One region of the Bartonella birtlesii IBS 325 genome, then DNA from elsewhere that is predicted to be linked to it. Evidence: predicted binding sites of a transcription regulator. Region 1 holds the regulator's gene; the other holds the start of a gene.
What was found. The regulator HrcA, encoded in region 1, represses chaperone genes, less so after heat shock. The targets are predictions, from matches to a motif close to GTTAGCACTCNCNNNNNGNGAGTGCTAAC.

Region 1 (4,176 bases):
GTTGCTCTCTGGTCAAGTGTTCTGTTTCAACACAGCCATGCCCCGTAGTTTCTACTAATTCAAGCCAATGTTCAGGGTATTTTTCATTAATTGTGACATAACGTTCATGACTTTCAATGGAAAAGGAAAGTGCTTTTGAAGAGGTAGAGGAGTGATTTGGTGTGTGCTCAATAAAGCGACCATGAGCTCCAGGTCCAAAGCCTGCATATTCATGATAACGCCAATAGAGAAGATTGTGTACTGATTCGGCACCGGGGATTGCGTGATTTGAGATTTCATAGGCTGGAAGTCCATGTGTAGTAGTTATTTCTTGGGTAAGATGATACAGGTCTGCTGCGAGTTCTGAAGCGGGGAGGATAAGCTTTCCTGCGGCATGAAGCCGTTTAAAAGCTGTTCCTTCTTCGATAGTCAGTTGGTAAAGAGAAAGATGATCTGCTGCCAAGTCAATGGCTTGAAAAAGTTCATCTTTCCATTGCTCGAGTGTTTGCTCGGGGCGGGCATAAATGAGATCAAAGGATAAACGTGGAAAGATTTTCCGCGCCAAAGCAATAGCGTGAAGAGCCTGTTTTACATCATGGAGACGGCCAAGTTGTCGTAGTGCCTTGTCGTTGAGTGCTTGTACACCCAAGGATAAGCGGTTAACTCCTGCCGCTCTGTATCCGCGAAAGCGTTCTGCTTCTACACTTGATGGGTTAGCTTCCAGTGTGATTTCAACTTTATCATCGACCGTCCACTTTTTTGCAAGTGCTTGCAATAAAGCATCAACAGTTTGAGGGGTCATAAGAGAGGGTGTACCCCCACCAATAAAGATACTTGTAATATGACGTGGACCTATTTTATAATATTGCGTTTCTATTTCGCGTTCAAAAGCGGTTACAAAGCGTGGTTGATCAACGCCACGGACGCGAACGTGTGAATTAAAGTCACAATAAGGACATTTAGTAGCGCAAAAAGGCCAATGAATATAAATGCCAAAAGCTTCATTCATGAGAGCGTTAAAAGGTTTTCTGCTAAAAGCTTGAAAGCACGCGCACGGTGCGAGAGGGGTATTTTATCATTGAGTTTCCAGCCATGTTTTTGCTCTGTTGACATTTCACCAAAGGTATTTTCATATCCATCTGGTAAAAAAATAGGATCAAAGCCAAAACCTTTGTCTCCACGTGGTGGCCAAATGAAAGTACCTTCAACGCACCCACGGAAATAGTCTGCATGAGCATCGGGCCATGCAATACAGATAACTGATATAAATCGACCTTTCCGTTGGCTTTTTTCATATGCTCCAACTTTTTGGAGTTCGTCTTCTACTTTTTGCATAGCTTTTGAAAAGTTACGTGTGCCATCGGGTTGAAGAGCGAGATCAGCTGTATAAACACCTGGTGCACCACCCAATGCATCCACTTCCATGCCAGAATCATCAGAAAGAGCCGGAAGTCCTGTATTTTTTGCTGCTGCAAAAGCTTTAATGTAGGCATTTTCTTCAAATGTTGTTCCTGTTTCTTTTGGTTCCGGTAATCCGAGCTCTTTTGCTGATTGTATCGTTAAACCAAAAGGAGCGACCAATGTGGTAATTTCATGCAATTTTCCGCTGTTATGTGTGGCAATGACGAGTTTTTTTGTTGCTATTCTTCTCATATACATTTCTCCAGAAATGAAAGGGGGATGCTATTTTTATGCTGAAAACTAGCTTAAGTGACCGCATGATAGGGATCTTAAAAGATTTTACAAGACCCGATCTTTTTGCATGTTTATTGCTATTCCATTTAAATGAAATCTTTTGTATTTGATAAGGATAATAATTGGAAAGTCATAAAGACTCTAATTTTTAATGATAGCATTTTTTTATGATAAATATATACTGTGCCTTTGCACTACTTTAGATTATTTGACCAAACCTTGACAAAACTTATATAAGAAGGAAGTATTTTTAGAGTAGTGAATTAATTGTAATGAAGCACAAGCCTATTGATGAAGAACTAAAATATCTTGATGAGCGTTCGCGTGATATCTTTCGTCATATTGTTGAGGCTTATCTGAATGATGGTGAACCTGTAGGATCACGAAATCTTTCAAAGCTTTTGCAACAGACATTGTCGCCTGCTACGATTCGCAATGTGATGAGTGATCTCGAACATCTTGGTTTGATTTATGCACCGCACGTATCTGCGGGGCGAATGCCAACACAATCAGGGTTAAGATTTTTTGTTGATGCATTTATGGAAGCGGGTGACTTGCCAAGCGAGGAGCGCGAAAATATTGAAGCGCAAGTCAAGGAGGCTGGTCATGCACAATCTGTTGAACATTTTCTCATTCAAGCAAGTCGGGTTCTTTCAGATCTTTCACGTGGGGCAGGGCTTGTTTTAGCAACAAAATATGAAGGGACATTAAAGCATATTGAATTTGTACGCCTCGATAGAGAACATGCTCTTGCTGTTTTAGTCACGCAACAAGGAGAGGTTGAAAATCGTATTGTTCATTTACCGGAAGGAGTTACCCATGCACAATTGACAGAAGCAACGAATTTTCTCAACGCTCATATTCAGGGACGCACATTAAGTGAAGCGAAAGAAGAAATTGCGCGTTTATGTGCAGAAACACAAGCTGCGCTTGATCATTTGTCTCATCATCTTGTTGAAACGGGTTTAGCTCTTTGGGGAGGAGAAGATGCTGATCATAAAATACACCTTATTGTGCGTGGGCGCAGCAATTTGCTTGAAGATGTGAAGGCAGAGCAAGATTTAGAGCGGTTACGGCATTTGTTTGATGATCTTGAAACACGTGAAAGTATGGCGCAGCTTCTCGATTTAACAGATGAAGGTTCAGGAGTGCGTATCTTTATTGGTTCAGAAAATAAATTGTTTTCGCTTTCTGGTTCATCTTTAGTAGTAGCACCTTATCGTGATTCAAAACAAAAAGTTATTGGTGCTTTAGGTGTTATTGGGCCTACACGGCTTAATTATGCAAGGATTGTTCCTATGGTTGATTATACGGCACAACTTGTATCACAACTGTTGCGTTAAACATTCAGGTGAACATTTGTATTATAAATGCCCATTATATTAAGATACGTAGATACCCCTTGATTTTTGTCTGCAAAATTTCGATATCGAGAATAACAAATCTTATGAAGGAATGGAATTTTTATGTCTGAAGAAAAAAACAAATTAACTGACGCTTCATTTGAAAATTGCGATTTAAAAAATCCAGCTGATCGTGATGCACTTAAAAAAGCCGCTGATGCGTTTTTAAAAACACGTAAAGCCGAGGCGTGCGCAGAGGTTGAAGAAGAAAAAAGTGAATTTATTGATCCTGTAATTGCTTTACAGGAAGAAAATAAAGAGCTGAAAGATCAGCTTTTACGTCTTGCTGCAGATATGGAAAATCTTCGACGCCGTACCGCGCGTGATGTATCGGATGCAAGGACCTATTCAATTGCTAATTTTGCACGTGACATGCTATCTGTTTCAGATAACCTTAATCGTGCTTTGGAAGCGATTCCAGAAGGAGCAAAGGAGAATGATGCTGGTTTGAAAACATTAGCTGAAGGTGTAGAAATGACTGAACGTGCGATGATAGCAGCTCTAGAACGCCACGGAGTACAGAAAATTCACCCAGAAGGGCAAAAATTTGATCCTCATTTTCATCAAGCGATGTTTGAAATTCCTAATCCTGATGTGCCAGATAATACTGTTCAGCAAGTTGTACAGGCAGGTTATGTTATCGGTGAACGCGTTCTACGCCCAGCTATAGTGGGTGTAGCCAAAGGAGGAACAAAAAACCCTTCTAGTGAATCTGATTCAGCTTAAAATACATCAAATATTCTAACAAAAAAATAGATCTTAAAAAACGAATTTCTCATTCGTAAGACACTTGTTAAAAAAAGGGCTCTTAAAGGGTGTTAAAACACCCTTTACCCTTGAAGTATCCAATGTCCTTTTACAATATATGGGGCATCGCTTGAGGGAGATGGCGATGAAAATAAAACAAAATGATTGACTTCAAAAGGAGGAAACAAAAAATCACCCCGAGAAGACAGATAAGGAGGAAGATCTTCAACTTTAATATCGAGCAATCTCGCAATAGTAATGTGGGGAGTAAATGGTTTTTCATCAGGCATTAAGTGCAGGCTGCTCCGAATAGATTGCATCTTTTCATGTAAAAGGCTAAGAGTTTCACAAG
Region 2 (4,176 bases), 390 kb from region 1:
TGCAGCACGCAACAATGCAGTACCACCACCAGCAACAATACCTTCTTCCACAGCAGCACGTGTTGCGTTCAAAGCATCATCAACACGGTCTTTCTTTTCTTTTACTTCAACTTCTGTTGCACCACCAACGCGGATAACAGCAACACCACCAGCGAGTTTAGCAAGTCTTTCTTGCAATTTCTCACGATCATAGTCAGAAGTTGTTTCTTCGATCTGTGCTTTAATCTGATTAACGCGAGCGCTAATCTCAGCTTTTTGTCCAGCACCATCAATAATCGTCGTATTTTCTTTAGAAATATTGACTTTCTTAGCACGTCCAAGCATATCCAAAGTGACATTTTCAAGCTTAATGCCCACATCTTCAGAAATAACCTGACCCGATGTCAAAATTGCAATATCTTCAAGCATTGCTTTACGACGGTCACCAAAGCCTGGAGCTTTCACAGCAGCGATTTTCAAACCACCACGCAGCTTGTTGACAACAAGCGTTGCCAAAGCTTCACCTTCCACATCCTCAGCAATAATGAGAAGTGGTTTACCAGATTGAACAACAGCTTCAAGCACAGGAAGAAGAGATTGTAGATTAGACAATTTCTTTTCGTGAATAAGAATGTAAGGATCATCAAGATCTGCCACCATTTTCTCAGCATTGGTGACAAAGTAAGGGGAAAGATATCCACGATCAAACTGCATTCCTTCCACGACTTCCAATTCCGTTTCAGCAGTTTTAGCTTCTTCCACGGTAATAACGCCTTCATTGCCAACTTTTTCCATGGCATCCGCGATCATTTTACCGATTTCTGCAGCTCCATTAGCAGAAATTGTTCCCACTTGAGCGATTTCTGCTGAAGTTTGGATTTTTTTCGCTTTTTTGAAGAGATTTGCTACCACTTCTTCAACAGCAGCATCAATCCCACGTTTAAGATCCATTGGGTTCATGCCCGCAGCAACGGCTTTTACGCCTTCTTGCACAATAGCCTGTCCCAAAACAGTAGCAGTTGTTGTACCATCACCAGCAATATCATTGGTTTTGGAAGCAACTTCGCGCAACATTTGCGCACCCATATTTTCGAACTTATCTTCCAGTTCGATTTCCTTTGCAACAGATACACCATCTTTTGTGATGCGAGGCGCACCAAATGATTTATCGATCACCACATTGCGACCTTTAGGGCCCAGCGTCACCTTTACAGCGTTAGCAAGGATATCAACACCGCGCAATAAACGCTCACGCGCTTCACGGCCAAATTTGACTTCTTTAGCAGCCATTTAATTTCTCCTTGGAGTTGTCTTAATGAAGTACAAAATACCAAATAATACAAAATGGAAGTATTGAGAGACTAAATTAGCCCAAAATTCCCATAATGTCAGATTCTTTCATAATAAGAAGGTCTTCACCATTAATTTTAACTTCGGTTCCAGACCATTTTCCAAACAAGATACGATCTCCTGTTTTAACTTCTAAGGGCACACGCTTTCCGTTATCATCGAGAGCGCCATTGCCAACAGCAATAATTTCACCTTCTTGAGGTTTTTCCTTTGCTGTATCAGGGATGATAATCCCACCAGCAGTCTTATTTTCAGATTCAACCCGACGGACAACGACACGATCGTGAAGTGGGCGGAATTGTATGTTAGCCATGTTTTAAATCCTTAAAACTTAGTATAACTGAATTAATCTTAAAGGGTTTGTTAGCACTCTTAAACTATGAGTGCTAGTATCAACCCGAATATAAAATCGCCACTCTTCAATGTCAAGGATCAACTGTTAAAATAATTTATTTTAAGAGGTCTTAAGAGTCTTGCCTCTTTTTTCACTTTTGCGTTATCTAGCTTTTTATTATACCTGTGAACATAAAGGATCTTATCATGGTTGAAACACGTCAGGAAACGGATAGCTTTGGAACAATTTCGGTACGTCAAGACCGTTATTGGGGTGCACAAACTGAACGTTCTCTGCATAATTTTAATATTGGCAGTGAAAAACAACCTCTCACCATCATCTATGCCTTAAGCCTTATCAAAAAGGCGGCAGCTCTTGTGAATATGGAAAAAGGGAAGCTTCCGCAAAACATCGGGAAAGCAATCATTACTGCTGCTGATGAGGTACTTGCAGGGACATTCGATACGCATTTTCCCCTTTCTGTCTGGCAAACGGGCTCCGGCACGCAAAGCAATATGAACGTCAATGAAGTCATCGCTAACCATGCCAGCCTCCTCTTGGGAGGAAAACTTGGCAACAAAACACCCGTTCACCCAAATGATCACGTGAATATGAGCCAATCATCAAACGATTCTTTTCCTACCGCGCTTCATATTGCGACCACACTACAAACGCGTCAACACTTATTTCCTATTCTTGAAGCTCTTATTACCACTTTAAGAAAAAAAGAAGAAGAATTTGCCGACATTATCAAAATCGGACGCACCCATACCCAAGATGCAACGCCCTTAACTTTAGCACAAGAATTTTCAGGCTATCGCGCCGCACTAGAAGCCAATCTCCAGCGCATTGAAACAGCTCTTGCCGACGTTCAGACACTTGCTCAAGGAGGTACAGCTGTTGGAACAGGGCTCAATGCACCAAAAGGTTTTGATGTTGCTTTTGCGCAAACAATAAGCACCCTTACAGGGATAACCTTTAAAACCGCCAACAATAAATTTGAAGCCCTTGCCCACCATGGGGCCCTTGCACATTTCCATGGAAGCCTGAATGCTCTAGCTGCTGATTTGTTTAAAATTGCCAACGATATCCGATTTTTAGGATCAGGTCCCCGCTCAGGCTTGGGTGAATTAAGCTTACCCGAAAACGAACCAGGATCTTCTATCATGCCAGGCAAGGTTAACCCCACACAGTGCGAAGCAATGACAATGGTTGCCTGCCAAGTCTTTGGCAATCATACCAGCGTCACATTTGCCGCAAGCCAAGGACATTTTGAACTAAACGTTTATAAACCTGTTATTGGCTATAATGTATTACAATCGATCACACTTCTTGGTGATTGCATGCGCTCTTTTGACTTGCATTGTATACAAGGATTACGCGCCAATCGCGTTCATATTCACTCTCTCATGGAACGCTCTTTAATGCTCGTGACAGCCCTTGCCCCAGAAATTGGCTATGAAAAAGCTGCTGAAATTGCCAAAGCAGCGCATAAAAATGATACAACTTTGCGCACTGAAGCACTAAAAGCAGGTGTTTCTGGAGAGGATTATGATCGTCTGGTTGATCCCAAAAAGATGATCGCCCCACAATAAACAATAGGATGTAAATCGTCTTAAAACAAAAGATATCGGACCGTTCGCGGTCCGATTGCCTTTTTATGCGCACCTCTTACAAAGATACCTTCCCCCTTGGATACATTACCCTTTTGCAAAGATAAGAATTTTTTGCACATCCCATGCATAAAGCACAAACTTCAAGAGATGATAATAACCTACTCAAGCCCCCAATATGCTCCACCCACAATAAGTAGCAGAATACAGACCTTGCCAAAATTTTCTCTCAAAAAAAATAGGAGAAATATTAAAACCTTCATTTGTTGCCCGACAACATATGATTTTGGACATCACATCCATACGCAAATTTGAGTAAAGAAAACCCTCTCAAAAATGAGAACAGACTCCTCCATCTTAGCAAACAAATACAATCCCAACAAGGATCCTAAAAAACAACATGACTCAGCGCTCTCATGTGATAATATCGGGGTGTGTGCGACCTAATTCTTGTGGTATATTCAACAGTTTCAGTGCTGCTTGTTGCAAAGGTCGGAGAACTTTTTGCAAATCTTGATTGTGTTTGTGTGGATTTCTTTCATACTGCTCAAAATAAAGCCGTAAAGTAGCTCCCACCGTCCCTGTTCCCGATAAGCGTATCACTAATCGTGCACCGTTCTTGAAAAAAATACGGATACCTTGCTTTATGCTAACACTCTGATCAATGGGATCATGATAAGTAAAATCGTCTGCTTTTTCGACCTCTAATCCAGCAATTTCTGTTCCCACTTGTGGCAAATCTGTACGTAATCGTTCTATAATCGCTTCTGCTTTATCACTCTCCACACCTTCATAATCATGGCGCGAAGTGTAAAAGCGCCCATAAGTGCACCAATGTTGTTGAACAATTTGTGCGACAGATTTCCCTGTCACCGCTAAAAGATTGAGCCAAAATAACAC

Region 2: a site for HrcA is predicted at 1,692-1,720, ahead of groES (co-chaperone GroES). Genes of this name have one in related genera too.

What each region holds. Positions count from the first base shown of each region.
Region 1 is NZ_CM001557.1:535,589-539,764, forward strand. Features, by position in the region: gene hemW (radical SAM family heme chaperone HemW) at 1-988, opposite strand, end outside; gene rdgB (RdgB/HAM1 family non-canonical purine NTP pyrophosphatase) at 985-1,632, opposite strand; gene hrcA (heat-inducible transcriptional repressor HrcA) at 1,947-3,017, shown strand; gene grpE (nucleotide exchange factor GrpE) at 3,141-3,803, shown strand; gene thpR (RNA 2',3'-cyclic phosphodiesterase) at 3,908-4,176, opposite strand, start outside.
Region 2 is NZ_CM001557.1:150,487-154,662, forward strand. Features, by position in the region: gene groL (chaperonin GroEL) at 1-1,269, opposite strand, end outside; gene groES (co-chaperone GroES) at 1,346-1,642, opposite strand; gene fumC (class II fumarate hydratase) at 1,870-3,258, shown strand; gene QWU_RS00735 (alpha-D-glucose phosphate-specific phosphoglucomutase) at 3,691-4,176, opposite strand, start outside.